2 linked regions of the Asticcacaulis excentricus CB 48 genome follow. The protein of the gene in region 1 interacts with the protein of each later gene in a pairwise test. Links are inferred from orthologs where the notes say so. Each region holds a gene or a part of one and is shown on either strand. Other genes may lie near its edges.

Region 1 (7,057 bases):
ATTGATGTCATCACTTCGAAATTTGCCGACATTTATAATGCCGACATGCGGGCGCTCAACGCCCTGGAGCCGACGATCCAGCCGCGCGTAACGCAGAATATGAGCGCCATCGTTGCGCAGATTGCCGCTCTAATCCGCAACGGCCACGCCTATGCGGCCGAAGGCCATGTGCTGTTCGACGTCGAAAGTTACAGGGCTTACGGGGCGCTTTCCAACCGCTCGCTGGACGACATGATCGCTGGGGCACGCGTCGAGGTGGCGCCCTATAAGAAGAACCCACAGGACTTTGTGCTGTGGAAGCCGTCCAAGCCTGGTGAGCCGAAATGGCCGTCGCCGTGGGGCGAGGGACGTCCGGGCTGGCATATCGAGTGCTCGGCCATGATCGAGGCCAATCTGGGCCTGCCTATTGACATTCACGGCGGCGGGCACGACCTGATCTTCCCGCACCACGAAAACGAGATTGCGCAGGGCGTTTGCGCGCAACACGGCCATAGCCATCAAGAAGAGAGCTACGCCCGCTACTGGATGCACAACGGCTTCCTGACCATGGATGCCGAAAAGATGTCCAAGTCGCTTGGCAATGTGTTGCTGGTGCACGACCTGATCAAGGAATTCCCGGGCGAGGTGATACGCCTGGCTCTGTTGTCGGCCCACTACCGAGCGCCACTGGACTGGAATAGTGATCTGCTGGTGCAGACGCGCAAGCGTCTAGACGGGCTTTACGAGGCCCTGCGCAAGGCCGCTAACGTGCCCGTGGTCGAAACGGCGGTTCCGGAAGCAGTGATCGATGCCCTATGTGATGATCTTTCCACGCCGCGCGTGCTGGCTGAACTGTCGGCACTGGCAAGTGCGTTGGAAAAGGCTTCCCAGTCAGAGAAGCCGCTGGCCAAAGCGCAGCTACTCGCGGCGGGTGCGCTGATGGGTATACTGCAACAGGAGGCCGAAAGCTGGTTCAAGGGCGGGGCCGATGACGACCTGTCGGCGAAGGTCGAGACCCTTTTAATAGCGCGCAAAACCGCGCGGGCCGAAAAAAACTGGGCCGAAGCTGATCGTATCCGCAACGAACTGACCGCGCTGAACGTAGAGGTCATGGACGGCCCGGAAGGGGCCACCTGGAAACTGAAGGCTTAAAACATGGCGATAAAGGTGGAAAAACGTATCGGCATCCAGACCCCAGTCGATACGGTCTATGAAATTCTTCAGGATATCGAAGGCTGGGTGGAGTGGTCGCCCATCCATAAGGAAGCTAAAGGTAAGCTTGGTTTTGGCGCACCTGTGCGCTTCATGGAGCATTATGAAGGGCTGGGGGACTGGGAAATCCATGGGTTCGTGTCGGACTGGTCGCCGCTGTCGCACATCCATATTGGCGTGCCGAAGAAGTTTTACGAAGGCTCGTTGATCCGCTTCTATGAACTGAACATTTTGTCTGACACGGCGTGCGACTTCGCCATTGGGGCGCAGTTTTCGGGTTTCCTGTCAGAGCGTGAGGGGAAGAAATACCGCTCATATCTGCGCGAAGGCTTTGCCAAATTCGCCGAAGCCTTGAAGGCGAAAGCCGAAGGGACGATATAAAGTCTTATCTCTCCTCTGTGCAGTGGGGGAGAGGGAGGTTGGCAAAATGATCGACGAGCTTTATTCCCGTGAAATTCTGCGCCGCACAGCTCAGCTCGACCACGTCGGGCGACTGAAGGCCCCGGATGGAGCGGCTGACCGCACCGCCAAGCTGTGCGGTTCGACCATCCATGTAGAGGTCAAACTCGCGGACGGCGTGATCACCGACTTTGCGCAGGAGGTCGAAGCCTGCGCCCTGGGTCAGGCCGCCGCCGCCATATTGAGCCAAAGCGTCATCGAGGCACCGGTCGTCGAGGTCATCGCCGCGCGCGATGCGATGAAGGCCATGCTCAAAGGCGGCGCGTTTGACTATCCTGAGCGCTTTGCCGATTTCGCCATCCTCCAATCGGTGAAGGACTTTCCGGCACGCCACGCCTCTACCCTACTGGCGCTAGAGGCCACCGTTGAGGCGGCGGGAAGGGCGGGCTGAGATCACTCAACCGTCACAGTCAGCGGGAGCCAGTTAGGCTTAGGCGCGTCCGGAAAGTGCTTTATTTGATCGTACTTGCGCAGCACCAAGGGCGTGACCGCGTAGGCCTCGGTCAGGCTGTTGAATTCGCATTGATCAGCTTCCGCCGCAAATTCCGGTTCGAAGGTCGGTTCAGCGTTTGCTGGATCGTAAGCGGATACGGGCGTGCGCGCTATCGACAAATCGAAACAGCCCAAATTCAGGTATTCGACCTGCACGGTTTGCCCTCGCGTAAAGGCCGAGCCATGCGGAAAACGCAGGATTGAATAGACCGACCGGTCGGGGGTGCGCGAAAGGTTCAGACCAACGATCCAGTAGTCTTTTCGATCTGCATTGGTTTCGGCGACAACGGGCGTGAAGGGATGGTAGGTCACGCCTGCGAGATAAGGCTTATGATCGGATAGAAGGTTGTAAAGGGTAGCAATGTCCTCGCCTGAGCCCTTTTTCACTTCTATACGCATGAGTTTGGAATCGGGAGGCGTGTCTTCAGTTGGCACTGCGGCAAGGGTCAGGCGTTCGAAATTTTCGAAAGGGCCTGTTTTGTCCATGTCCGGACCGACTACGGCGTCGCCCATCGACACGGCCGCCTCCTCTCCAGGTTTGGTGCACGCGCCCAGTCCCAACCCAAGGATTACAGCCAGCAATGGCAGTAGTGTTTTCATCCCCGCATCTCCTCTTAGAGTGGAGCGAAGATTTATCACGAATTCGTGATCGTCAAGTGATTGTTGTGTGATGGCGTTGCAGTCGCCATTGCTATTCAGAGCAAAATATCGGAAACAGTTGATACTTTTCGCCAAAAAGGTATTGCCGCATGGGGCGTCTCTATGCCAAGGCCGTGAGAATGGGGCTCAGGGCCTACAAGCTCAGCCTTTCGCCCCTGATTGGGCAGGGCTGCCGCTTTGCGCCGACCTGTTCGGAATTTACCGCCGAAGCCCTGATCGTGCATGGCCCTATAAAAGGGTCATGGTTGGGATTTAAGCGTATCTGCCGGTGCCGTCCTGGCGGGGGCCACGGGTACGATCCGGTGCCGCTAAAAGACGATAAAAACTGACTGCCGTCGCCTGTCGTAGGGGCGCGGCTTAACCGTCCTGGTCTGTCGTATGGACTGGACACAGAGTGAGAGAAGACATGATTGACCTAACCTTTCCCGACGGCGCCGTTCGTTCCTATGAGTCAGGCGTAACCGGACGCAGCATAGCGGAGGGTCTGTCGAAGTCTCTCGCCAAAAAGGCGGCGATGCTCCGCCTCAACGGAGACCTTTACGATCTCGACCGCCCCATCGAGAGCAGCGCCGCCATCGAAATCCTGACACGCGAAGACCCGGCCCTGCTGGAGGTTATCCGCCACGATACCGCTCACCTTTTGGCGCAGGCGGTACAGGAGCTGTTCCCCGGCACGCAGGTCACCATCGGCCCGGCCATCGAAGACGGCTTCTACTACGACTTTGCGCGCGATGAGCCATTCAGCCTCGACGACCTCCCCAAGATCGAAAAGAAGATGAAGGAGTTGGTTGACCGCGACGATAAGATCGTGCGCGAAGTGTGGGAGCGCGATGCGGCCATCCAGCATTTTGAAGAGATCGGCGAACATTATAAGGCCGAAATCATCCGCGACCTGCCCGGCACGGAGACTATCACTGTCTATCGCCACGGCGACAGCTGGAAGGACCTGTGCCGCGGTCCGCACTTCCCGTCATCGAAATTTATCGGCAAGGCCTTCAAGCTTACCAAGCTCGCCGGAGCCTATTGGCGCGGCGACCACAATAATGCGCAGCTACAGCGAATCTATGGTACGGCCTGGACGTCCGAAGAGGACCTTCAGGCCTACATCACGCGCCTCGAAGAGGCCGAAAAGCGCGACCACCGCAAGCTGGGCCGTCAGATGAACCTCTTCCACATGCAGGAAGAGGGGCGCGGGATGGTATTTTGGCACCCGCACGGCTGGACGCTGTGGCGGACGTTGGAGGCCTACATGCGCCGGCGTCTCGATGCCGCGGGCTATGTTGAAGTTAAGACGCCGCAGGTGCTCGACCGCACCTTCTGGGAAAAGTCGGGGCACTGGGACAAGTACCGCCCCAACATGTTCGTCTGTGAGACAGTCGAAGGTGAAACCCTCAGCCTGAAACCGATGAACTGCCCCGGCCACGTGCAGATCTTCAAGGTGGGTCTACGTTCCTATAAGGAACTACCGATCCGCATGGCTGAATTCGGGGCCTGCCACCGTTATGAGCCGTCGGGCTCGCTGCACGGCCTGATGCGCGTGCGCGGATTCACGCAGGACGACGCGCATATCTTCTGCCGCGAAGACCAGATCGTCGAGGAAACTACAAAGTTCATCACCCTTTGCCGTCAGGTGCACGCCGATCTAGGGATGCAGGCCGAACATATCGCGCTGGCCACCCGTCCGGAGGTGCGCGCCGGGTCTGACGAATTTTGGGACAAGGCTGAGGCGCAGATGGCCGAGGCCGCTCGCGCCGCGGGTGTGGAGCCTGTCATTGCCGAAGGCGACGGGGCCTTTTATGCGCCGAAGCTCGACTTTATTGTGCGCGACGCCATCGGCCGCACCTGGACCTGCGGCACGATCCAGCTCGACTACGTGCTGCCGGAGCGTCTGGGGGCTGAATACGTCGCCGAAGACGGGTCGCGTCAGCGTCCGGTGATGCTACACCGCGCGATTCTGGGATCTTTCGAGCGCTTTATCGGCATAATTATCGAAAATTACGGGGGCAAGTTCCCGCTATGGCTGGCTCCCATACAAGTGGTAGTTGCGCCGATTACGTCTGATGCTAATGATTACGCGCAACAGGTTGCGTCAAAATTGCGTTCAGTTGGACTCAGGGTTGACACGGACCTTCGCAATGAGAAGATTAACTATAAAATCCGCGAGCATTCGCTGGCCAAGGTGCCGGTGATCGCAGTGGTCGGCCGCAAAGAAGCCGAAACCGGTGAAGTGGCCCTGCGTTATTTGGGTCAGGAAGGGCAGACCGTTTTGTCGGTCGATAGTGCCGCTGAACAGTTGCGTACCGAAAGCCTGCCGCCTGATTTGAAATAAGTTTTTAAAGCCGCCGTATGAAACGTACCCTCCCGCCCACGATCCGAGATCTGCTCAAGGCCCAAAGGCTGGCGGCGGGTGAGGCCGAAAGTCTGGTCCCTGGCACAGACATCGTCCTGCCCACTCGGGACACGCGCGGTGTAACGGTCGTCATCATCGCCTATCACTCCGGCCGTATCCTGTTCGACTCGATCGAACGGGTTCTGGCCGAGACGGCGGTGAAGCAACTGATCCTGATCGACAACGGCTCGTCTGAGCGAACCATTGAGTTGCTGCGTGAGATCGACGACGCCTATGAGCGGGTCCTGCTAGTGCAGGGGCACGGCAATATTGGATTTGCCCGCGCGGCCAATATGGGGGCCCAACTGGCCACGCAGCCGTGGGTCGTTTTTCTCAATCCCGATGCCATACTGTGCGATGGCGCGGTCGAGGCGCTGGTCGATACGGCACTCAAGACACCCCGCCCGTGCTTGGTCGGGGCCCGTGTCCTTAATCCAGACGGCACTGAACAACGTGGGTCACGGCGCGGAGAAGTCACGCCTGTGACGACTCTGGTCTCATTGATGCGCCTGTCGAAATACTTACCCTTCCTCTGCGCCTACGAAATTCACCGTGAGCATGAGCCCCTGCCGGAAAGCCCGGCACCGGTGGCGGCGGTGTCAGGGGCCTGCTTCTGCATTTCGCGCGCCGACTTCCTGTCAGTCGGTGGCTTTGACACGCGCTTCTTCCTGCACGTCGAAGACGTGGACCTGTGCTGGCGCATCCGAAAAAAGGGCGGCGCGGTGCTGTTCCATCCGACTGCCGAGGTCATCCACGAAGGCCATACGTCGCGCGTGGACCCGGTATTTGTCGAGATGAACAAGGGGCTGGGGCTCGTCTATTATTTCCGCAAGCGCGCCGACAGCCTGTGGCGCAAGGCCTATGTTCTGGCATTGGCGCCTTTGATTGTGGGCATCTCGGTTTTGCGTGCCGTCCTGCGGCGGCGTCTTCGCGATGCGGACGATTTCAGCTGATTCGCAGCGGGTTGATTACTGACCGCCGATATTGATGTCGCCTGACCCGAGCACTTTCTTTTGAACCGTACCGGTGGCGCGCGCGACAAAAACGTCGCCCGAGCCGACCACGGCGGCTTCAACCATCTTCGCTTCGCCACCAAAATGCACGTCGCCTGACCCCATCACGGCGATTTTAAGCGTCGGGCTGCGGCCCTTGGCCACTACCACGTCACCGGACCCGGCCATACTGATTTCGACTGGGCCGCTAACCGCACCGATGCTGATATCGCCCGACCCGGCGCTAGCCGCCGACAAGGTGCCGCTGACCGAGCCGACGCTGACATCGCCGGAACCGGACTGCGACAGTTTGAGCGAACGCACGCCGCCGATATGCACATCGCCGGACCCAGTACTAACGACTTCGCTGTCGCCGCCACTGGCGGCATGGGTGTCGCCTGAGCCGCTATTGATCAGGGTCAGTGCGCCGCGGACGGGACCGACGTTCCAGTCACCGCAACCTTGCACGCTGAGTTTCAGGCTGCCGGCCTCAGATACATTGCCATAGACCGCGCCCTTGCTGACGATCTCCATATCCTGCGGACCATAGACATAGACGGTCGGTAGGTCAGACAGGTTAAGTTGCCCCATTCCGGCCACCTTCACCGTGGTGACGCCGCGGTCGCCGATATTGAATGCGAACAGGCTTGCGCCGCCACTACCGCACGACTGATCCCGACCACTGACATTGCCGTTGACGATGACGCGGTCACCCTGACGGCGCAGCGTAATCTGAGGCATGTTGCGGGGGCCGGCCTTCACGCGCACATCGATGTCCTGACGCGCCTGCGTCACCACTACCACGCGGGCGGCCAGATTTTGCAGCTCGATTCGGTTTTCAGCGGCCAGCGCCATCTCAGGATAGGCCAGAGGC
Region 2 (7,011 bases), on another replicon or contig:
TTATGGTCAGCACGAAGGGCGACAAGCTGGTCGCCTCGGGCCAGTTGCGCAAACGCAGCTATGGCTGCTCCGGCAATCAGACGGTGCGCATCGACGGCAAGGGGCAGGTAGCCGTAGCCGATTTGCCGGTGGTTTATTTGCGGGTACCGATGGATGCCAAGGTCGCCTCGGAAGGGGCCGTCTCCGGGCGCATCGGGGCGGCCAAATCGCTAGAGTTCGCGCTGGGCGGCTGCGGTGACTGGACCGTGGATACGGTGCAGGGCAAGGCCGAACTGAACATCGGCGGGTCAGGTAGCATTCGCGCTGCCAATGCGGGCGATGCCGAAGTCGCCGTCGGCGGCTCCGGCGATGTCTATCTGGGTCGTATCAAATCCCTGTCGGGGGCCATCGGCGAGTCGGGCTCGATCAATGTCGCCGAAGTGGCCGGGCCGGTCGAAATCGCCATCGGCGGCTCCGGTGATGTGAGGATCGACAAGGGCACGGCCCGCAAGGTGGACGTTTCTATCGCCGGTTCGGGCAATGTGCGTTTTGGCGGCGAAGCGGTCGATGTCGATGTCTCTATCGTTGGCGCGGGCGATGTTTCCGTGCGCAAGGTCACCGGTCACGTCTCACGTTCCGTCATGGGCTCCGGCAAAGTACGCATCGGTGAGGGCGGCCGCTGACAGAAACAGGTATTTCGTCGGGTCATATTTTGATCCGACGGCGAAATCTCCGCCTGCGCTTTCCGGGGCAGGTGGCGATCAGGAGACGGGCCTGATCTTTCGGTCTGGCACTCTCTGGTTCTCCATAAACTCAAACGCGGCGGCCCTGGTGACCGTCGCGTTTTTTTGTCATCGTACCGTCTTTTGACAACCGGCTCCGACTGCGTTAACCCTTTTATTCTGGAGTAAGGGGGAGGGGTGTCATGCAGACCCTGCTGGACGGCCTGTCGGTGCTTGGCGGCTGGCGCATCAATTTTATGCAGGTCGCGACGATCGCCGTCATCCTGTTTGTCTTCGTCATTCAGGGTTTCCGCATCAATCAGGAATACCAGCGCGCTATCGTCTATCGGCTGGGGCGCTTTGTGAATGTGCGCGGACCGGGCCTGTTCTGGATCATCCCGTTCATCGAATGGAGCACCAAGGTCGATGTACGTATCCTCTCGGTCAATCTCCAGACTCAGGAAACCCTGAGCCGCGACGGCGTAGCGGTGAAGGTGAATGCGGTGGTATGGTACTGCATCGACAACCCGGCCAAGGCCGTCAACAGTGTGCTCGACCCGCATACAGCAGTGCTTCAGGCCGCCGAAACCTCGCTGCGGGACGTGATCGGGCAGCACGATCTCGACGCCATCCTCAAAGGCCGTGAACAGATCAACGCCCTCCTGATGACGCAGCTTGATCGTGCGGCGAACAAATGGGGTGTCGATATTGACGCTGTGGAAATGCGCGATCTCGACATTCCGGTGCAGATGCAGCGCGCCCTAGCTCAGGAAGCCGAGGCCACCCGCGAAGCCAAGGCCCGCCTGATCAAGGCGCAGGGCGAGCAGGCAGCGTCGGAAACCCTGCGGGCCGCCGCCATGGCCATTGCCGAGGCACCGGGCGCGATGGAACTGCGCCGCCTCCAGACGCTGCAAGAGATCGGCACCGAGCAGAATTCGACCATCATCCTTGGCTTCCCGCAGGAACTGCTGCACGCGGCGAAGCGTCTGTCTGGTGAATAACAAGTTTTTGGTGGATTTTGCGTAGCGGTGGCTTGCCCTTTGCGCCAACCGCTGATACACGCGACTTCCTCTGAAACCACCTGTCACAACAGGGCGTGTTTCTTATAGGGGTATAGCTCAGCTGGTAGAGCGCCGGTCTCCAAAACCGGAAGTCGTGGGTTCGAGTCCCTCTGCCCCTGCCATTTCATCGCAAATGAGGCTTGAAATCACGATTTCGAGCCTCATTTGTGCTGGAAGCGCCTGTAAGGCGCACCCTTAGAGAAAGCTGGACGAGACACTTATGGCCAAAAAGCCCCCTTCGACCCCGACGGTAGACAGCGCGCGCAAAGGCGCGGTCGCCCCCGTGGCTGCGGCCAGGGCGGCCGGCAGCGAAGCCGTCACCCCGAAGAAGCGCACCAGCCCGGCCAAATTCTTCTCCGAAGTCCGTCAGGAAGCGCGCAAGATCACCTGGACCTCGCGCAAGGAGACCTGGATCACCACAGTGATGGTGTTCATCATGGTCGTTGTCGCCTGTGCGTTCTTCTATATCGTTGACGGCGGACTGGGATTCGCGGTCAACTCGCTCATCAATATCGGACGTTAAGGGCTCACAACACATGGCCGAAACCCTGGAAGCGACGCTCGCACCGAACCCCAAGCACAAGTGGTACATCGTCCACGCCTATTCCAACTTCGAAAAGAAGGTGGCCGAATCCCTGCGCGAGCAGGCCAAGGCACAGGGCCTTGAGGATAAATTCTCCGAAATCCTCGTCCCTACCGAAGAAGTGGTCGAAGTCCGTCGCGGTCGTAAGTTCAACTCTGAACGCAAATTCTTCCCTGGCTACGTGCTGGTGAAGATGGAACTGACCGACGAAGCCTTCCACCTCGTCAAGAACACCCCCAAGGTCACCGGCTTCCTCGGTTCGGGCTCCAAGCCCATGCCGGTCTCCGAAAAAGAAGTTCAGCGCATCGTCGGCAATGTCGAAGTCGCCGCTGAAAAGCCCAAGACCGTTCTGTCCTTCGACATCGGCGAAAAGATCAAGGTCATCGACGGCCCGTTCGCCTCGTTCGACGGCGTGGTCGAAAGCGTCGATCAGGATCACGCCCGCCTCAAGGTGTCGGTGTCGATCTTCGGTCGCGCCACTCCGGTCGATCTGGAATTCGGTCAGGTCGAAAAGACCGTCTGATCCTCTTCGTCAAATCCGCTTACGCAAACCCCATGTGGCCCGGCTACGTGGGGTTTGTTTTTGCGCGTTTGGTGCTCGGAAGATTTTAGCCACGAACGGCACGAAAAGCACGAACGGGAGATTGGGGCATAGCGTTGCGCTTAATGTATCAAGTGCTGTGCTGTGCCGCGCGAGATTTTAGAGCGCAAGCCGATAAAGTGGGCACCACTTTTCGGAAAATTGCTTGACCAAACAAAAACGTAGAGCCATTCGGCGGCGCAGCTGAGCCGACGAATGCTCTAGGAACCACAGATTACACAGCTTTCACAGATTATTCGTGTCTGCGTCACGCAGGGGCGCGCAGCGCCATTCATCCGTGCAAGCCGCACAGAGGGAAAGGGCCCTGCTGGCCGGGCGTTTCAACGGCTCTTTTGGCTTCGCCGAACTACGTTTCGTGGCTAAATCTTCAGCGGTTAAACCCGTCACCCCGTATCCAGCGGGAAGAGATCGGGCCACAACAGGTTCAGGTCTTCGCGGCTGTAGGCTTTCTCAGAACCGGGTGCAGGGGCCGTGCCCCTCCTCTGGGTTTGCTAGGAAATCGCATAATCGCCCTTGCGGTGACGGGGCTTTTCGTCTAAGGCACCGGCTCTTCGTCTCCGGACGGAGCTAAATCCGTGGAAGGGGCGACCCGCACCACGGCTCACAACGTCCCAAAATACCGGGACTTTATGGAGATATCCAATGGCTAAGAAAATCCTGGGCTACATCAAGCTCCAGGTGAAGGCCGGCTCTGCCACGCCTTCGCCCCCCATCGGCCCGGCTCTGGGTCAGCGCGGCGTCAACATCATGGGTTTCTGTAAGGAATTCAACGCCCGCACCGAAAACGTCGAAAAAGGCACGCCGCTCCCGACCATCATCACGGTGTATCAGGACAAGTCGTTCACCTTCGTCACCAAGACGCCGCCGGCGACCTTCTTCATCAAGCAGGCGCTGAACCTGAAGTCGGGTTCGTCGAAGCCGGGTCGTGACTCGGCCGGCCAGATCACGCAGGCGCAACTGCGTGACATCGCCGAAAAGAAGATGAAGGACCTTTCGGCTCACGACATCGACGCCGCCGCCAAGATCATCGAGGGCTCGGCCCGTTCGATGGGTCTGAAGATCGTCGATTAAGGGGAATTCTGATGACCAAGATTGCAAAGCGCATTCAGGCCTGGAACGTCGAGGCCGACAAGCTGCACAACCTGACCGACGCTCTGGGCGTTGTGAAGGCCAATGCCAAGGCCAAGTTCGACGAGTCGGTCGAAATCGCCGTCAACCTGGGCGTTGACCCGCGTCACGCCGACCAGCAGGTCCGTGGCGTCGTTCAACTGCCGTCGGGCACGGGTAAGGACGTCCGCGTCGCCGTGTTCGCCAAGGACAAGAAGGCCGAGGAAGCTCTGGCCGCCGGTGCCGAAGTCGTCGGTGCCGAGGACCTGGTCGAAAAGATTCAGGGCGGCTTCATGGACTTTGACCGCGTTATCGCGTCTCCGGACATGATGGCTCTGGTCGGTCGCCTCGGTAAGGTGCTTGGCCCGCGCGGCCTGATGCCGAACCCGAAGGTCGGCACCGTGACCCCGAACGTCGCTCAGGCCGTCAAGGACGCCAAGTCGGGTGCCGTTGAATTCCGCGTCGAAAAGGCCGGTATCGTGCACGCCGGCATCGGCAAGACCTCGTTCACGGTCGAGCAACTCGAAGCTAACGCCAAGGCTCTGGTGGACGCCCTCGTGAAGGCGCGTCCGTCGGGTGCCAAGGGTCTCTATGTGAAGAAGATCTCGCTGTCTTCGACCATGGGGCCGGGCGTGAAGGTCGATACGTCCTCCGCTATGTAAGTTTCAGGGTAACCTGATACGGAAAAAGCCGCTCCGGCAACGGGGCGGCTTTCTTGTGTCTGGTTTCAGGCCGCCACGAGCACCGGTAAGCCGCTGTGAAAGCGGAATTCCGGGTCGGGGTCGTGGATCAGAGCCTGTTCCACCGGGCGGATGGCGTCGATGCGCGCCGCGATGTCATCGGCGTCGCCATAGAGGTTCGCCAGTTTGAGATAGTTGCGGAAATGGCGGCCCTCGCTGTCGAGCAGCCCCTTGTAGAACTTGCCTAATTCCTCATCGAGATGCGGATAAAGCGCGGCGAAGCGCTCACACGAACGCGCTTCGATAAAGGCGGAGATGACCAGAATATCGGTCATCATGCCGGGTTCGCTGCGTCGGACCATCGTGCGTAATCCGGAGGCGTAGCGCGCCGCCGAAAGGGGCCGCAGGGCAATGCCACGCTTTTTGATCAGCTTCATCACCTGTTCGTGGTGGACCAGTTCCTCGCGCGCCAACCGGCTCATGGCATCGACCAGCTCTGCATGGGTCTGATACTTGGCCATCAGGTTGATGGCGTTGGAGGCTGCCTTGTACTCGCACGCCTTGTGATCGAGCAGGAGTATTTCCTGATGGGCCAGGGCGGCCTCAATCCACTCCGGCGGCGTCGCAGAGCCCAGAAAGGTCAGTATGTCGTCAAGATCAGTACGCATAGCCTGCCTCTGCCAAATCCGGCGACGGCGCGCAAGTCGCGGCAGGGGGTAAACGCTGAAAGGTCTGGCGGTAGGCCGTGGGCGTGGTCGAAAGCTGTTCGCGGAAGTGGTGGCGGAAGTTGGCGGCGCTGCCGAAACCGCAGGCGTGGGCGATCAGGTCGATACTGTCGGTCGTGGCCTCCAGAAGATCGCGTGCGGTTTGCAAGCGAACCTGCATCAGCCACTTGGCGGGGGTCGTTCCGGTGGCCTCTTCGAAGCGGCGCAGGAAGGTGCGCTCACTCATACCGGCGCGGCGCGCCAGTTGCGCCACCGTATGCGGCTGATCCAGGCATTCACGCATATAATCAAGCAGGGGCCCCAGCCGGTTACGCTCATATTCGATGGGCACGGACTTCTGGATATATTGCGCCTGACCGCCGTCGCGGTGTGGGGGCACGACCAGGCGGCGGGCGACCTTATTGGCGGCTTCGGGGCCGAAATCGCGGCGTATGACGTGCAGGCACAGATCGATCCCGGCGGCACTCCCGGCCGAGGTCATGATCTGTCCTTCGTCGATATAGAGCACGTCCGGTACCAGCTCGACTTCCGGCCAGTGGCATTTGACGTGCTCGACATATTTCCAGTGGGTCGTGGCACGCCGCCCTTTGAGCAACCCGGCGGCAGCCAGCACGAAAGCCCCGGAGCAGATGGTGACGATGCGGGCCCCGCGTGCATAGGCCCGCCGGATCAGGGCCACCAGATGCTCAGGGATTGGCTTGTCCAACGGCCAGCCGGGGATGATCAGCGTGCCTGCGGTCTCCAGCCACTCGCGCGGCCCTGTGGCCGTCAGGCTAAGGCCCGCCGTCGTGCGGCAGGGGCCATCTTCGACATTGACCACCTGAAAGCGATACCAGTCCGGTCCCATTTCCGGGCGTTCCAGCCCGAACAGCTCAACGGCGATCGAAAACTCAAACAAAGGCATCCCGTCGAAGGCGAGGGCGCAGACATCGTGATTGAGCAGGGTCTTTGGCATGATTTTGCCTTTCGGGCTAATATCTGCCAAGCGCCATAGCGCTGAACCGCGGTAAAGGCAATAAATGTCGAGGGCCTCTTGCTTTTGCGGCGACTTAGGGGTAAGGGAGCCGCCTCGGTGTGGGAATTTCGGTTTCCCTCCGTTCTGTCCGAGACCTTCGTGGGAGCAGGGGCCGCCTGTTCCATAAGCTTCCGGTAGCCGCCGGAACCCGAATATAGACGGGACGCGAAACGCCTCTAGGATTTCATGTCTGCCTTAAGGGCAGCGTGGTCTGGTTGCCTTTGCCTCCCATCATGGGACAGTGACTTTGCCGTTCCGGGCAACCGGGACGTTTAAGTCGTTTCACCTTTGCGGGATTGTCCCGCAAAGCAATCCTCAATTGGAGGCCACAATGGACCGCGCTAAAAAAGCCGAATCGATTGAAGAGCTTAAGAGCGTCTTCGCCGAATCCGGCTCCGTGGTTGTTGCCCAGTATTCGGGCATGACCTTTGTGGAAATGGCTGATCTGCGTCTGCGTCTTCGTAAGGAAGGCGCGGTTCTCAGAGTGTTCAAGAACCGTCTGGCTCAGAAGGCTCTGGCTGGCGCTGCGGGTGAACAG

What was found.
Region 2: the proteins of thrS (region 1) and rplA interact in binary tests that used the Escherichia coli proteins (3 or more experiments, as listed by UniProt). The link is inferred for Asticcacaulis excentricus CB 48 from one-to-one orthologs.

The regions. Positions count from the first base shown.
Region 1 is NC_014816.1:1,894,125-1,901,181, reverse strand. The notes cover bases 2,732-5,669. They hold thrS (threonine--tRNA ligase), read left to right. Parts: upstream 2,732-3,208; coding sequence 3,209-5,131; downstream 5,132-5,669. Other genes in these bases: ASTEX_RS08730 (glycosyltransferase family 2 protein), read left to right, coding at 5,149-5,669; yidD (membrane protein insertion efficiency factor YidD), read left to right, coding at 2,892-3,131; ASTEX_RS08745 (hypothetical protein), read right to left, coding at 2,732-2,742. Outside these bases: cysS (cysteine--tRNA ligase), read left to right, coding at 1-1,131; ASTEX_RS08755 (SRPBCC domain-containing protein), read left to right, coding at 1,135-1,572; ASTEX_RS08750 (iron-sulfur cluster assembly scaffold protein), read left to right, coding at 1,619-2,041; more of ASTEX_RS08745, read right to left, coding at 2,044-2,731; more of ASTEX_RS08730, read left to right, coding at 5,670-6,144; ASTEX_RS19310 (GIN domain-containing protein), read right to left, coding at 6,160-7,057. UniProt on the Escherichia coli protein: Catalyzes the attachment of threonine to tRNA(Thr) in a two-step reaction: L-threonine is first activated by ATP to form Thr-AMP and then transferred to the acceptor end of tRNA(Thr). The rate-limiting step is amino acid activation in the presence of tRNA.
Region 2 is NC_014817.1:411,785-418,795, forward strand. Bases 2,980-5,871 are described here. They hold rplA (50S ribosomal protein L1), read left to right. Parts: upstream 2,980-4,028; coding sequence 4,029-4,715; downstream 4,716-5,871. Other genes in these bases: rplK (50S ribosomal protein L11), read left to right, coding at 3,589-4,017; ASTEX_RS13610 (MiaE family protein), read right to left, coding at 4,781-5,401; ftrA (transcriptional regulator FtrA), read right to left, coding at 5,391-5,871. In the rest of the region: ASTEX_RS13575 (GIN domain-containing protein), read left to right, coding at 1-662; ASTEX_RS13580 (SPFH domain-containing protein), read left to right, coding at 905-1,702; preprotein translocase subunit SecE, read left to right, coding at 1,983-2,285; transcription termination/antitermination protein NusG, read left to right, coding at 2,299-2,868; more of ftrA, read right to left, coding at 5,872-6,413; rplJ (50S ribosomal protein L10), read left to right, coding at 6,805-7,011. UniProt on the Escherichia coli protein: One of the primary rRNA binding proteins, it binds very close to the 3'-end of the 23S rRNA. Forms part of the L1 stalk. It is often not seen in high-resolution crystal structures, but can be seen in cryo_EM and 3D reconstruction models.